Regions from separate parts of the Chromobacterium sp. CCUG 30098 genome, predicted to be linked through region 1. Evidence: riboswitches for the same ligand, from Rfam matches in the RefSeq annotation. Region 1 holds a riboswitch; the other holds the start of a gene.
What was found. Region 1 has a riboswitch for cobalamin ahead of QUG03_RS14410 (TonB-dependent receptor domain-containing protein). Riboswitches for the same ligand answer to the same signal wherever they lie in the genome.
Positions count from the first base shown of each region.

Region 1 (7,674 bases):
TGGCTGATTCTGTGGGCGCGCCGGCAGCGTCTGCGCGGCGGTTACGGCGTGTCCATGATGGAAGAGGCCGGCCTGCTGCTGCTGTTTGGCCTGCTGGGGGCCGCGCTGTCCTTACACAAGGGCTTTTTCACCCCGCTGACCGTGATGCTGCTCTGCTTCATCATGGGCATGCACAACACCATCGTCACCAAGCTGTCCGGCGGCCTGTTGCGCAGCACCCACATGACCGGCATCGCCACCGACATCGGCATCGAGCTGGCCAAGCTCAGCTACTACGGCCGGGAAAGCATGCCCAAGGTCAAGGACGTGCGCGCCAACCGCGTCAAGCTGCGCACCTATCTGCTGATCCTGCTGTCGTTTTTCGGCGGCGGCGTGGTGGGCGCGCTGGGCTTCAAGCATATGGGATACAGCTTCACCCTGCCGCTGGCGCTGCTCTTGTTTCTGCTGGGGCTGCGCCCGGTCTGGTACGACGTGAGACTGCGTTTTCGGCTGTGGCGCATCCAGCTGGAAAGCCATTGATTCGATTGGCTCTTGTGCGTGCGCGCGCATCGCGGCAAACTTCGGGGTTCCGCCCCAAGGGGGGCGGCAGCCTCAAGCCGTCGGCTGTGCAAGATGGACGGTAATCGTCGGGACGCCTGAGCCCGGCGTACTCTCTCGCGGAGAGTATTCATGAGCGAAACCATTTACGGCGACGGCGCGATCCGCCGTCAGGGCCTGTACGGCTCTTCCATTGAAAACACTTATGCCGGCGTGCTGTCCTTCATGCGCCGCAACTATAGCCGAGATCTGACCGGCGCCGACGTGGTGGTGTCCGGCATTCCGCTGGACCTGTCCACCACCTTCCGCTCCGGCGCGCGGCTGGGTCCGCAGGCGATCCGCGCCGCCAGCGTGCAGCTGGCCGAGTTGAGCCCCTTCCCCTGGGGCTTCAACCCCTTCGACGATCTGGCCGTGATCGACTACGGCGATTGCTGGTTCGACGCGCATAATCCGCTGACCATCAAGCCCTCCATCATCGAGCACGCGCGCACCATCCTGGCTTCCGGCGCCAAGATGCTGACCTTCGGCGGCGACCATTTCATCACCTACCCGCTGCTGATCGCGCACGCGGAGAAATACGGCAAGCCGCTGGCGCTGCTGCATTTCGACGCGCACTGCGACACCTGGCCGGACGACGAGCCGGACAGCCTGAACCACGGCACCATGTTCTACAAGGCGGTGAAGGATGGCCTGATCGATCCGAAGAAGTCGGTGCAAGTGGGCATCCGCACCTGGAACGACGACTTCATGGGCATGAATGTGCTGAACGCGCCCTGGGTGCACGACAACGGCGTTGACGCCACCATCGCGCGCATCAAGGAAGTGATCGGCGACAGCCCGGTCTACCTGACCTTCGACATCGACTGTCTGGACCCGGCCTTCGCGCCGGGCACCGGCACCCCGGTGCCGGGCGGCCTCAGCAGCGCTCAGGCTTTGAAGATCGTCCGCAATCTGGGCGATCTGAACATCGTCGGCATGGACGTGGTGGAAGTGGCGCCCGCGTACGACAACAGCGAGGTGACCGCCCTCGCCGCCGCGCATCTGGCCTGTGACATGCTGTGCCTGATGCGCAATAAGAAGCTGGCCGGCACGCTTTGAACCGTTGACGCATGCAAGAACGCCGCTCTCATCAAGCGGCGTTTTTATTTGCGCGGAACCAGGACCAGGCGCGCGCCGGCTGCGCCGCCGGCTCGCGCCGCAGCTCCATATAGCGTTCGCCGTCGCGCAGTTCGGCAAAGCCCAGCCGGCGGTAGAACGGGCGCGCGTCGCGGGACACCAGCAGAAAGCGCCGCAGCTGCTGCAGCTCGGGGTGGGCCAGCGCCGCCTCCATCAAGGCGCGGCCGACGCCGAGGCGACGGGCCTCGGCCAGTACGAACACATCGGACAAATAGGCGAAGCTGGCGTAGTCGGTGACGATGCGGGCAAAGCCCAGTTGCCGTTGTCCGCGGTAGGCGCCGAACACCAGCGAGTGCGCTATGGCCTTGTCCAGCTGCTCCGGCGTCAGGCCTTGCGCCCAATGGGTTTGAGACAGGAAGCGCTGAATCATGTCGCGGTCCAGCCGGCCGCGCTCGCAGCTGATCTCCAGATGGGCCATGGCGGCTCCGTGCGATGACGACGCCGCCAGTATCCGCGCTCGGCATCACCGCCGGATGACGGGGAGATGGCGGTATCGTTGCAGCGTTGCTAGAGCGCCGGCCAGCGGACCGCCAAAAGCAGCAAGAGGCCGATTTCGCACAACTCAATGCCCGCGCCCAGGCAGTCCCCGGTCATGCCGCCCAGCTTGCGCAGCAGGAAGCGCCGCCAGGCCAGCGCCGCCAAAGGCGCCAGCAGCAATGCCGGGGCCAGCCAGGCCGACAGCGCCGCCAGCAGCGCCGCGTTGACCGCCAGGCTGGGGCCGTGCCGCCGCCAGGCGAAGCGCTCGCCGCTGCCGGGCGCGATCGCCGGCAGGCTGGCCGACCAGTACACCGCGAAACAGCGGCACCAGGCGGGGATCAGCAGCAGGCCCCAGGGCGGCGCCGGCTGTTTGGCCAGCAACATCAGCAAGACCAGCTTGGCGACGATGGCCAGGATCAGCGCCAGCGCGCCGAAGCTGCCGACGTGAGGATCTTTCAGCACCTCGAAGAAACGTTCGCGCGAACGGTGGGCGGCGCCCAGCGCGTCGGCGAGATCGCCCAAGCCGTCCAGATGCAGGCCGCCGGTGACCCAGGTCCACATCAAGAGCGCCAGCAGCGCCGCCAGCCAAGGATCGCTCAGGCGGCCCAGGGTCAGCGCCGCCAGCAATAGCGCGCCGACGATCAAGCCCACCGCGGCGAACCAGCGAGCGCTGTCGGCCAACCACTCGGGCTTGAACTCGCGCAGCTGCGGCGTGGGCAGGCGGGTCAGGAACTGCAGCGCCAGAATCAGTCCGCGCACGGTGCTTCCAGCCGCATCAAATAGGCCGGGTGCCCGTCCAGGATGGATAATTGGGCAAAGCCGCCGCGCTGCACCGTCATCAGCTTGGCCACCGCAAAATCGGCGCCCAGCAACTCCGCCAGCAAGGTGGTGATGACGCCGCCGTGGGTGACCAGCACGCGGTGGCTGCCGCTGGCCGTGGTCATCCACTCGGACAGGCCGGCCAGCACTCGGGTGCGGAAGCCATCGTAAGCTTCGCCGCCCGGCGGCGTCAGCTCCCCGGCCGCCAGTTTGGCGCGCCAGTCCGGATAGCGCTGCGCCAGCACCTGCACGTCCATGCCGTCCCAGTCGCCAAAGTCCATTTCCGCGAAGCGCGGGTCCACTTTCAGCGTCAGCGAGCCGTGCAGAGCGTGCTGGACCGCGAACTCGCGGCAACGCTGCAAAGGCGAGCTGGCCATCGCCGTCACCGGCGCCAGCGCGCAAATGCGCTGCCAGCTTTGCGCCATCTGAATGTGTCCGGTGGCGTTCAGCGGCAGATCGCAACTGCCGATCAAGCGGCCCTCATGATCGATTTCGCCGTGACGCAACAGGGTCAGGGTATAGGGGTTCATTCCGCTTTTCCGGTGATGCCCGCCTCGGCGAAGGTGGCCATCTCGTTGTGCAGGCGGATGGCCATTTGCAGCAAGGGCACGCACAAGGCGGCGCCGGATCCCTCGCCCAGATGCATGCCCAGGTCCAGCACCGGCTCCAGCTTCAGCGCGTGCAGCGCCAGCAGGTGGCCGGTTTCTTCCGAGCGGTGGCTGGCCAGCAGCCAATCTCCCGCGCGCGGCTCCAGCGCCAGCGCGCAGAGCGCGGCGGCGCTGGAAATGAAGCCGTCCACCAGCGCCGGCGCGCCTTGCGCGGCGCTTTCCAGATAGAAGCCGGCCATGGCGGCGATTTCCAGGCCGCCCAGCTCGGCCAGGATGTCCAGCGCGGACAAATCGCGCTCGGCGACGCGGGCCAGCGCGGTGCGCACCACTTGGCGCTTGGTGTCCAGGCCGGCCTCGTCCAGGCCGGTGCCGCGGCCGACGATGCGCTCCGGCGGCAAGTCCGCCAGCCGGCAGATCAGCGCGGCGGACGCGGTGGTGTTGCCTATGCCCATGTCGCCGGCGATCAGCAAATTGGCGCCGCCGTCCAGCGCGCGGCGCGCGGCCAGGCGGCCCACTTCCAGCGCGGCCTCCGCCTGTGCCGGCGTCATTGCGGCCTCCCTGGCCAGATTGCCGGTGCCGGCCCGCACTTTGGCGTGGACGATGGGCAGCGCGGAGACGTCGCTGAGCACGCCGGCGTCCACCACCTCCAGCCTGGCGTCCAGGCTTTGCGCCAACACGCAGATGGCCGCGCCGCCATTGGCGAAATTGCGCACCATTTCGCCGGTCACCACCGAGGGATAGGCGGATACGCCTTCCGCCGTCACGCCGTGATCGCCGGCGAATACCGTGATCGCCGGCCGCAGCGCGTCCGGGCAGACCTTGCCCTGCCAGGCGGCGAAGCGGCAGGCCAGCTCTTCCAGCCTGCCCAGGCTGCCCGCCGGCTTGGTGAGTGTGGCCTGGCGGGCGCGGGCGGCCTGGTAGGCGGCGAAATCGGGTGAGCGAAAGGTATCGATGAATGTCATGAGATGGCCAACTCCAGCCTGGATGAGAGAGTGATTCAGCGGCGACTTTAAGCGATAGCCCGCCACCGGGGCAACCCGCAGCCGGTGGACGATTTGATCCTAACTAAACATATTTCTTTTGGCGCCATCCCGTCGGGATGCTCTCCGGTATAATCCGGAACCTAGCAGGTGTCCGCGGCTCAAGCGCCGCGGATGAAACGGGAAGCCGGTGCAAGACCGGCGCTGCCCCCGCAACGGTAAGGCCTGGCGTGTGAAGCTGTTCAACCGAGTCGCGCTCGATGCGCGAGACGTTGAACCTCAACGCCCAGGCGATGCAAGGGCCACTGTCCATCGGATGGGAAGGCGCATCGCCGCAAGGCCGAGCCCGGAGACCGGCCTGCTGGCATGCGCGATCATGGAAACCACACTCGCGCCCGCCCAATGGCCGCCCGGAAGGCGGCCGCACTGGAGTATCGCGGGGAGGCGATCCGACAGACGGCCCGGCGTCCTGCCGCGGCGTCCCCCTTTTCATGCCTTCTTCGCACTCTTCCTAACCATGCCGCCCTGGCGGCCAGATTCCATGTGGAGTGTGTTTCATGTTCAAACCCCAACAATGCGCCTTGCTGGTCTCGCTGGTCTGCGCCGGCCAGGCCTATGCCGCCAATGTGCCCGAGTTCGCCGGGGATCCGGTAGTGGTGACGGCGGGCCGTGTGGCGCAACCGCTGTCGCGCACGCTAGCCGATGCGACTGTGGTCACGCGCGAGGAAATCGAAGAAAGCGGGGCGCAAACCCTGCAACAAGTGTTGTCGCGTCAAGCGGCTGTTTCTATCGCCAGCAATGGCGGCCCAGGCAGCGCCAGCAGCATCTATATCCGCGGCAACAAGGATAGCCATACGGTGGTGCTGGTGGACGGCGTGCGAATTTATTCCGCCACGCTCGGTACCACGACGATTCAGAATATTCCATTGGCCCAGATCGAGCGCATTGAAATTCTGCGGGGGCCTGCGTCCAGTTTATACGGCGCAGACGCCATCGGCGGGGTGATTCAGATCTTCACTCGCAAAGGCGAGGGCGAGCCGCGATGGAACGCGGGGGTTGAGTTTGGCAGCCGAGGCACCGGCAAGCTAAGCGCCGGCGTAGCGGGGAAGTCAGGAAATACCGCTTATAGCCTGCAGCTGTCGCACGCTCAGTCCGATGGTTTTTCGGCGACGAATTCACGCAACACGTATTACTACAACCCGGACAATGATGGGTATCGCAATGATAGCTATGCCGCTAGCCTGACGCAGACCTTGTTGCCGGGCCATGATTTGACTGTGCGTCTATTCCAGACCTTTGCGGAGGCTGACATTGACTATACCAGTGCGTGGAAGGGGCAGGATCGCTCCAAGTCGCGCCTGACTGGGCAGAGCGTTGAATCAAAAAATCGTTTCAACGATGTCTGGACAAGCACTCTGCGTTTTGCCCGCAGTCAGGACAAGTCCGAGGAGTTTCATAACGGCAATTTCGATCGACGTGCCAGCTTTTTTCAGACAACGCAGAACGAATGGCAATGGCAGAACGACTTGAATACCAAGGTTGGCTTATTTATTTTGGGCGCCTCCCATTTGGACCAGAAAATCGCTAGCGATGGTATCTATACCAAAAACACCCGCACCACCAATGCCGGATTCGTGAGCTACCAGTTGGAGTTGGGCAAGCATCTTCTGCAAGCTAGCCTTCGAAACGATCATGATGATCAATTTGGGGGGAAGATGACCGGTAAAGCCGGTTATGGCTATCATTTCGCCGATGGTTGGCTTGCGCGTGTAGGTTATGGCACAGGGTATAAAGCACCGTCCTTTAACGATCTGTACTATCCGGGCAGCGGCAACCCCAATCTAAAGCCGGAGAGTTCAAAGAATACAGAACTGGCTCTGCAATACCGAAAAGATGGCCGTTCGGCTAGCTTGACCCTATTCCAGAACAAAGTGGAGCAGTTGATTCAGTGGGCGCAAACCGACCCCACGGATTTCAATTCATGGCGCCCGAGCAATGTGGATCGCACAACGATCCGGGGGCTGTCATTGGAGGCGGGGGCCCAATGGCTCAGTATCGACTGGCAAGGTAACTTGACGCTGATGGATGCGCGAGACGATAAGACAGGCAATTGGTTGGCAAACCGGCCGCGCCAGAGTGCCAGCGTATCCGCCGCTAAGCAGTGGGAAAAATGGACGCTGGGAGCGGAGCAGCAAGTCGCGTCGCGCAGAGCGGGAGATGCGGCTAATTCGGAGGCCAAAGCGCTGCATGGTTACGGCGTGACCAATATTTTTGCCAATTATCGTTTTGCCAAAAATTGGACTGCCACGGCTCGAGCGGACAATCTGTTCAATCGTGAATATGAAACCGCTTATGGGTACAACACCGGCGGACTGGGTGTTTTCCTTGGGGTTCGTTTCAGTCAGTAAGGAATTCCCATGCCCCACCTGATCACCGGCGGCGCGCGCAGCGGCAAGAGCCGCTACGCCGAAACCCTGGCCTTGGCCCACCCGGGCCCGGTCTGCTATCTGGCGACGGCCGAGCTGCGCGGCGGCGACGCCGAGTTCGCCGCTCGCGTCGAACACCATCGTCGACGGCGTCCGGCGGCGTGGTCGCAAGCGGAGGCCGGCCGCGGCTTGGCCGCCGAGCTGCTGCGTCGCGACGCGGCGGGCGGCCTGCTCTTGGTCGACTGCCTGGGCATGTGGCTGATGCGCTTTTTCAACGAGAACGGCGGTTTCGACACCGCTGGTTTCGAACAGGAACGCGCCGCGCTGCTGGCGGCGCTGGAACAGGCCCGAGGCGAGGTGCTGCTGGTCAGCAATGAAATCGGCTGGGGCGTGGTGTCGGCCAATGCCCAGACCCGATGCTTCGTCGACGAGCTGGGTCGGGTGAATCAAGCGGTGGCGGCGGTCTGCCAGCGGGTGACGCTGGTGGCCTGCGGCTTGCCGCTGGTGTTGAAAGGCGAGACATGAGACGGTCGCCGGTTCTGGCCTTGCTGCTGGGCGCGCTGCCGGCCTTGGCGGCGGTCAGCGCCCAGGACGGCGGTGGCCAGACCATCACGCTGGCGCAGCCGGCGCAAAGGATTCTGACCCTGGTGC
Region 1 covers NZ_JAUCGS010000006.1:10,878-18,551, forward strand. The annotation lists gene QUG03_RS14380 (YoaK family protein) at 1-519, shown strand, start outside; gene speB (agmatinase) at 670-1,635, shown strand; gene QUG03_RS14390 (GNAT family N-acetyltransferase) at 1,667-2,131, opposite strand; gene cobS (adenosylcobinamide-GDP ribazoletransferase) at 2,221-2,949, opposite strand; gene QUG03_RS14400 (histidine phosphatase family protein) at 2,937-3,539, opposite strand; gene cobT (nicotinate-nucleotide--dimethylbenzimidazole phosphoribosyltransferase) at 3,536-4,579, opposite strand; cobalamin riboswitch at 4,729-4,973, shown strand; gene QUG03_RS14410 (TonB-dependent receptor domain-containing protein) at 5,155-7,005, shown strand; gene cobU (bifunctional adenosylcobinamide kinase/adenosylcobinamide-phosphate guanylyltransferase) at 7,015-7,548, shown strand; gene QUG03_RS14420 (cobalamin-binding protein) at 7,545-7,674, shown strand, end outside.

Region 2 (7,674 bases), on a different contig from region 1:
TGGTTGTGCAGCGCCACTTCCACGCCGGCCAGCCGGTGGCGCAGCGCGTCGCGGGCGTCGGCGCCGTTGGCCTCGCGGCCGTAGGCGTAGCCGCCCCAGTTGACGTAGGCGGTGGCGAAGTCGGCGTCGTTCTGCCAGTTCTGCTCGTTGATCAGCGGCAGGATGCCGGCGCCGTAGCTGCCCGGTTTGGCGCCGAACACGCGGTACAGCGACTGCGCGTCGGCGTCGGGCAGGGCGCCCAGCAGCTCGTTTTTCAGGTCGGCCAGGTAGTGCTTGCGCAGGAAGTTCTGCTCCAGCGGCTCGTCCAGCCGCGCCACGGTGTGCACCGCCTCGTCGATCAGCGCAATCAGATGCGGGAAGGCGTCGCGGAAGAAGCCGCTGATGCGCACGGTGACGTCGATGCGCGGCCGGCCCAGTTCGGCCAGGGGGATCACTTCCAGACCCTGCACTCGGCGGCTTTCCTGCTGCCAGTGCGGCTTGACGCCGAGCAGGGACAGGATTTCGGCGATGTCGTCGCCATGGGTGCGCATCGCGCTGGTGCCCCACACGCTGATGGCCACCGATTCGGGATACTGGCCGGTTTCCTTCAGATGGCGGGCCAGCATCTCGCGCGCCAGGCCGTCGCCGATGCGCCAGGCGGCGTTGGAGGGCAGGCTGCGCGGGTCCACCGAGTAGAAATTGCGGCCGGTGGGCAGGATGTGGGCCATGCCGCGCGTGGGCGCGCCGCTGGGGCCGGCCGGCACGTAGCCGCCTTCCAGGCCGCGCAAGAGATTGTCTATCTCCTCCGCGGTGCGGGCCAGCTTCAGGCACAGCTCAGCGCAGACGAAGGTCAGCACGCGTTCCAGATCGGCGTTCGGTTCGATGCCGGGCAGCACGGCGGCGACGGCTGCCGGCACGGCGGCGCTGTCGTAGCCGCGCGCGGCCAGCTCGGCGATCAAGCCGCGCGCCAGCTTCAGCACCGCGTCGTGCGCGTCGGCGCGGGTGACCAGGGGCGGGCCGGCCAGCGCCTGCAAGGCTGCGGGGGTGTCGCTCAGCCGTTTGCCCTGATCCTGCTGCCACAGCGTCCAGTCGCCGCCGCAGGCCGCCGCCACGCTGGCGGGCAGGCCGGGGATGCCGAGGTTGGGCAAGCGGGTCAGCGCCAGCAGCATGTCGACCAGCGCCTCGCCCTGCGGCGCGTTGCCCAGCACGTGCAGGCCGTCGCGGATCTGCGCCGCGCCCAGCTCGCACAGATAGCCGTCGATGTCCTCAATCAGGTGGGCGACGTCCACGCCGTCCATCTTGGCCAGGCTCAAGGGCACGCCGTCTTCGTTCAGCGTGTCGTCCCAGTCGTGGTCATGATCGTGGTGGTCGTGGCTGTGGCCGTGATGGTCATGGTGATCATGGTGGCCGCGGTGATGGTGGTGGTCGCCATGATGGTGATGGTGGTGGCCATGATCGTGGCCGTGCGCGGCCTTGGCTGGGCGATACTTCGCCGCCGCGGCCGTCGCCGGTTTCATCGCGGCAGCCGGTTTGGCCGCCTGCGGCCGGTATTTGCCGTGGACGGCTGCGGGCGCGTGATGATGTCCGCCATGCGGGTGCGGGTGATCATGATCGTGGCGAGGCTCGTGCTCATGTTCGTGCTCATGCTCGTGATCATGTTTCAGCATCGCCGCCAGGTCGGTGTCGAGCTTGGCCTCCTTGATCAGGTCCCAGATCTGTTGCTGCAACAGCGGCAGCTTGTTCGGGTCCAGCAGCTCCACCTGGTAGTACTCGTCCACCAACTGGGTCAGCTGCGCCAGCGGGCCGTAGCTGTCGGCGGTGGTCATCGTTGGCGTCAGGTGGTCGATGATCACCGCGTGGCCGCGGCGTTTGGCCTGCGAGCCTTCGCCCGGATCGTTGACGATGAAGGGGTAGAACAGCGGCATGTCGCCCAAGAGCGCATCCGGGAAACAGTTCTGCGACAGGCCCACCCCCTTGCCCGGCAGCCATTCCAGCGTGCCGTGCTTGCCGACGTGGACGATGGCGTCGGCGCGCCAGTCGTCGCGCAACCAGCGGTACAGCGCGTAGTAATGATGGGTGGGCGGCAGGTCCGGCGTGTGGTAGATGGCGTCCGGGTCCATGCCGTAGCCGCGCGGCGGCTGCAGCGCGACGAAGACATGGCCGTAATCCAGGCCGGAAAACACCAGTTCGTCGCCGTCGACGTAAGCGCCGCCCGGCGGCTGGCCCCAGCGCTGCAGCATTTTGTCGCGCAGACTGTCCGGCAGCTCGTCGAGCCAGGCCTGGTAGCGCTGGGCCGGCACGCGGGCGGCGGCGTTTCGCATCTGCTCGGCGCTCAGGTAATCCTGATCGTAGGCGCCGCGGTCTATCAGCTCATGCATCAGCGCGTCGCTGTCCGGCGGCAGCGGGTCCATCTGGTAGCCGCGGCCCTGCATGCCGCGCAGCATCGCGTACAAGGAGGCCGGGGAATCCAGGCCCACCGCATTGCCTATCTGCGAGGCCTTGCTATTGGAGTTGGTGAAGATGAAGGCGATGCGTTTGTCGGCGTTTTCCACATGGCGCAGCCGCGCCAGGCGGGCGGCGATGCCGGCCAGGCGGCGGGCGCGGTCCGGCAGCGGCGCGTATTGTTCGGCCTGGCCGGGCTGGTCGATCATGGCCGGCTGCTTGAAGCTCAGCGGCACGCCGATGATGCGGCCGTCGAATTCCGGCAGCGCCACGTTCATCGCGGTGTCCAGCGGGTTGAAGCCGCGGTCCGAGGCTTCCCATTGCTCGCGCGTCATGCTGCTGGTGATGGCCTGCAGCACCGGCAGGTTCAGCCGGTCCGAAGCCTCCACCGCCCAGCCGGGCTGGGTGGGGCCGTCGTTGTTGATGTCGCCCATCGCGAACGAGGTGGTGTTGATCAGCAAGGACACCTTGGCGCGCGGATCGGCCAGCAGCGCCAGCGCCGCAGGCAGGCCGCCGTCTTGAATCGTGCGCAAGGACGAGGTGAACACCGGCAGCGCGTTGACGCCGCGCTCGGCCAGGCAATCGACCAATAGATCAATGAAGCGGGTGTTGCCGGACAGCCAGTGGGCGCGGTAGAAGCACAGGCCCACGGTGGGCCAGTCCGGGTTGCGGATTTCCAGCCAGTCGGCGAGCGAGCAGGGCGCGCTCAGCTCCGGGTGGTAAACGCCGTGCTCGGGCAGCGGCAGCGGCGGCTGGTAGCCGAAGCCGGTCAGCAGCAGCCTGTCCGCCAGGCAGCGCATCAGCTCGCCCAGATTGGCGCTGCCGCCGGCCTGCAGATAGGCGTGGACGTCCTGCTGCAGCGATACCGGCGCGCTGCACAGCGCTTGCAGCTCCGGGTCCGGCTCGCCGGTGCCGCTGAGCACGATGACCGCGGTCTGCAGCCGGCGCGCGTGGGCCAGCAACCGCTCCAGGCCGGGTATCGCGTCGGCGCGGCCCAGCACGCGCAGCACGATGGCGCGGGCCTGGGCCAGTTGGCCGTCCAGCAGTGCTTGCATCGCGGTCTCGTCGGCAATGCCTTGCAGCGAGATGCCAGACACGGAGGGGAAGTCTTCCGGCCAGCGCGCGCGCGACAGCGCGGCGAGATCGGTGCCGGCGTGGCTCAACAAGGCGAGTGCGGCGCTCATGCCTGCGCCTCCGTTTCGATGTCGCCGACGCCGGTTTTATGGAACACCAATTCCTCGACCGGAACGCCGCCCTTCAGATGCTGGCAGACGATGCGTTCGATATCGCTTTCATTCACCTTGCGGTACCAGACCCCGTCCGGATACACCACCATCACCGGGCCTTCCTTGCACACGGCGAAGCAGTGGCTGCGGGTGCGCTTGGCGCGCAGGCCTTCGCAAGCGTCTATGCTGCGGCCCAGGTGCAGGAACATCGCTTCCGAACCCTGGCCGTCCGGCGTGCAGCGCGGGCCGGTGCACATCAGCACGTGTTTGTCGTGGGTTCTCATCGCGCCTCCGGCGTCAGTTGGTCAAAACGCTTCCATTTATAAATGGCGGCGGAGGCAAGCCACGTCAGCAGGAACACGCCGATGACGAAGTAGCCGAAATGAGCCAGATCGTCGTTGAGCGCTGAGATCAGGTCCCAGAAGCCACCGGTGAGCTGCAGCTTGTCCGCCAGCAGGCCCAGGCCCTCCAGCCCGCCAATGCCGACGGCGACGAGGACGGAAACGAAGGTGATGGTCAGGTTGTACCAGAGCTTGCGCACCGGATTGACGAAGGCCCAGCCGTAGACTTCCACCATCATCATGCTGTCCAGCGTGTCCACCAGCGCCATGCCGGCGGCGAACAGCGCCGGGAACACCATGATGTGCCACAGCGCCACGCCGTTGGCGCTTTGCGAGGTGGCGATGGCGAACAGGCCGATTTCAGTGGCGGTGTCGAAACCCAGGCCGAACAAAAAGCCGATGGGCAACATATGCCAGCTCTTGGTCACCATGCGAAACAAGGGCTTGAGCAGGCGCGCGATCAGGCCGCGGTTGTTCAGCAGCAGATTCAGCTGCTCGTCGCAAATGGCCTCGCCGGCGCGGGCGCGGCGGAAAGCGCCCCATACCGCGCGCAAGGAAGACAGATTGATCAGCGCCAGCGTCAGCAGAAAGAAGGCCGACACGCTGGTGCCGATAACGCCGCCTATCTCCTTGAAGCCGGCGACGCGGCTTTGCAGCGCGCTGGCGGCGAACACGATCAGGGCGACGGCGATGACCACCACCGCGGAGTGGCCGGCGGAGAAGAACAGGCCCACCGCCGACGGTCGGCGGCCTTCCTGCATCAGCTTGCGCACGGTGTTGTCGATGGCGGCGATGTGATCGGCGTCCACCGCGTGGCGCAGGCCGAACAGATAGGCGAGCAGGGCGGTGGCGAGTTGGGCCGGGTGATCGGCGAAGGCGGCGAAAGCCCAGGCCCAGGCCAGCAGATTGGCCAGGATCAGCCCGGCGAGTATCGGCGCGTGCTGCGCCAGACGGCGGCCGGCGGACGGCGCGGTGGATGAATGCATGGTGCCCTCGGAGACGATTTCCGTCGCGCAAACGAGGGCACAGGTCGCCGAGTGTTCATGAGCGGCGCATGTGCGTATCCCCCGGTACACCCCGCCCGGTTTCTGCTTGCGTCGACACGTATGACGGCCGGTCTCCTGGCTCGCGCGTCGCCGTCCGGCGCCGCCTTCCCGGCCCGTTTAGGGGCCAGTGGCTTTAGGCGTGGACTCTGCGCTTACAGTTGCGGGGGCAGCCGCGGTCTTGCACCGCGTTCCCGTTTCACCCTCTGAGAACCTGTTACGAGCTGCCGCGCATCTTGGCTGGCGAGCTCGCACACAGGTTTTTGGGGCACCGTCATGATGGGGTCGGATGATACGTGACAAAAACCAGGCTGTGAACAGCTGGCGTTTTGATTTTAATTACAATCGCCGCCAATCCGCCAAGGCCTGTTCCAGCCGCGCCCAGTCCTGTTCGCCGCTAGGCAGGCCAAAGCGCAAGCTGGGCAGGGACTCGAAATAACGGCTCAAGATGCCGAGCCCCGCCAGATGGCGATGCAAGGGCCGGCTGGCCTCGCCGGGAACCCACTGGAACAGTTCGCAGCCGCCGGCCGGGGCGAGCCCGTGCCGCTCCAGACAGTTCCGCAGCCGCGCGCTATCGCGCAGCAGCTTGCTCCTCATGGATTGCTGCCACGCGGTGTCGCCAAGCGCCAGCGTCACCGCTTCGCGCGCCGGACCCGCCATGGCCCAAGGCCCCAGTTCCTCGGCCAAGGCCTGCCGCAGCGCGGCCTGGGCGAACACGAAACCGGCGCGGGCGCCGGCCAGGCCGAAGAATTTGCCGACCGAGCGCAGCACGATCAGGCCCGGCTTGCCGATATGGGGGAGCATGCTGTCCCGCGGCGACGCATCCAGAAACGCTTCGTCGACCAGCAGCCAGCCGCCGCGTTCCGCCAGCCTTTGCCGCCAGTCTTCCAGCAAAGCCGGTTCAAAACGGTCTCCGGTGGGGTTGTTGGGGTTGCAGATTTGAACCACGTCCAGCTGATCAATATTCGCGGCCAGCCCGTCCGGCGTGAACCGTTCCACGCGGTGTCCGCGCCTTTGCCACTGGTAGGGGTGTTCGGCGTAGCACAAGGTCAACATGCCGACGCGGCAGGGCGCTCGCAGCCGCGGCAGCACCTGGATGGCGGGTTGAGAACCGGCCACCGGCAACAGTTGCCCGCAACCGTAATATTCCGCCGCCGCCGCTTCCAGCCCGTCTTGGTCCTGCGGCAGCCGCAGCCAGCCGTCGGCGGACAGCGGCGGCACTGGCCAGCCATTGGGATTGACGCCGGTGGACAGGTCCAGCCAATCCCCAGGCGGAATACCGTATTCAGCGGCCGCGCGCAGCAGGCCGCCTCCGTGTTCAAGCATGCATGACTCCAATCAAAACAGCCCACAATAGGGAAAGACCGGCCCACAGCCATGCGCCGCGGCCGACCAAGCGCACCGCGCGGCCGATGTCCTGATGCGTGGGCGCGGGGCCGCAGCCCAAGGGCGGGCGCTCCTTCCACTGGCCATGGTAGCGCGCGCCGCCGCCAAGGGAGACGCCCAGCGCGCCGGCGCCGGCCGCCATCACGGGGCCGGCGTTGGGACTGTACCAAGTGGGCGCCTGCGCTCTCCAGCAGCGCCAGCCGCTTGCCGGGTGGCCCAGCAGCAAATAGGTGAGGGCGGTCAGCCGCGCCGGGACATAGTTCAACACATCGTCGAGGCGGGCGGCGGCCCAGCCAAAATGCAAATAGCGGGCGTTCTTATAGCCCCACATCGCATCCAGCGTGTTGGACAGCCGGTACAGTACCGCCCCGGGCGCGCCCAGCAGCAGAAACCAGAACAGCGCGGCAAAGACCGCGTCGCAGCCATTTTCCAGCACCGACTCAATGGTGGCGCGGGCAATCCCGGCCTCATCCAGCTCGCTCGTGTCGCGGCTGACGATCCAACCCACCCGTTCACGGGCCAAGGCGAGATCGCCGTCGGCCAGCGCCTGTCTGACCACCTCCGCATGCTGAGCCAAGCTCCTGGCGCCCACCGCCAGGTAGAGCAGAACAAGCGGGACAATGGCTGACAGCAGCGGCAGCCGGGCCAGCAGCCAGGCCGCCAGCGTCAGAGGCAGGATCAAGAGTGAAACGGAGAGGGCGCCGCGCAGACGCATGCGCCAGCGGGGCTCGGCATCGGGCGAGGAGGGGTAGGCAAAGCGCTCAACGGCCCGGGTCAGTCGACCGAAGCCGACCAATGGATGCCAGCGCCGCGGCTCGCCCAGCAGGCGGTCCAGCAACAGCGCTAGCGGTAGAAACAATGCGGAATTCAACACACAACCTTATATAATGGCCGACCGCCGCTTGGAGGTATCCAATGCGCAAATTTTTAGGGTTTGGGATGGCCGGAATGAATCAAGCCGCCATTCTAAGCCTTGTTCGCCATCTATGTGCAGGGGGAATGCCATGGCCAAGACCATCATGATTCAGGGCGCCACGTCCGATGCCGGCAAGAGCGCGCTGGCCACCGGCTTGTGCCGGCTGTTGGCCCGCCGTGGCGTGAGGGTGGCGCCGTTCAAGCCGCAGAACATGGCGCTGAACAGCGCGGTGACGGTGGACGGCGGTGAGATCGGCCGCTCGCAGGCGGTGCAAGCGCAGGCCTGCGGGCTGGAGCCGCATACCGATATGAACCCGGTACTGTTGAAGCCCAACAGCCATA
Region 2 covers NZ_JAUCGS010000002.1:486,704-494,377, reverse strand. The annotation lists gene QUG03_RS07935 (cobaltochelatase subunit CobN) at 1-3,605, opposite strand, end outside; gene QUG03_RS07930 ((2Fe-2S) ferredoxin domain-containing protein) at 3,602-3,931, opposite strand; gene QUG03_RS07925 (HoxN/HupN/NixA family nickel/cobalt transporter) at 3,928-4,974, opposite strand; cobalamin riboswitch at 5,083-5,265, opposite strand; gene cobD (threonine-phosphate decarboxylase CobD) at 5,371-6,357, opposite strand; gene cbiB (adenosylcobinamide-phosphate synthase CbiB) at 6,350-7,291, opposite strand; gene QUG03_RS07910 (cobyric acid synthase) at 7,422-7,674, shown strand, end outside.
Region 2: linked by a shared signal. The riboswitch ahead of QUG03_RS07925 (HoxN/HupN/NixA family nickel/cobalt transporter) and the one ahead of QUG03_RS14410 (TonB-dependent receptor domain-containing protein) in region 1 are both predicted to bind cobalamin.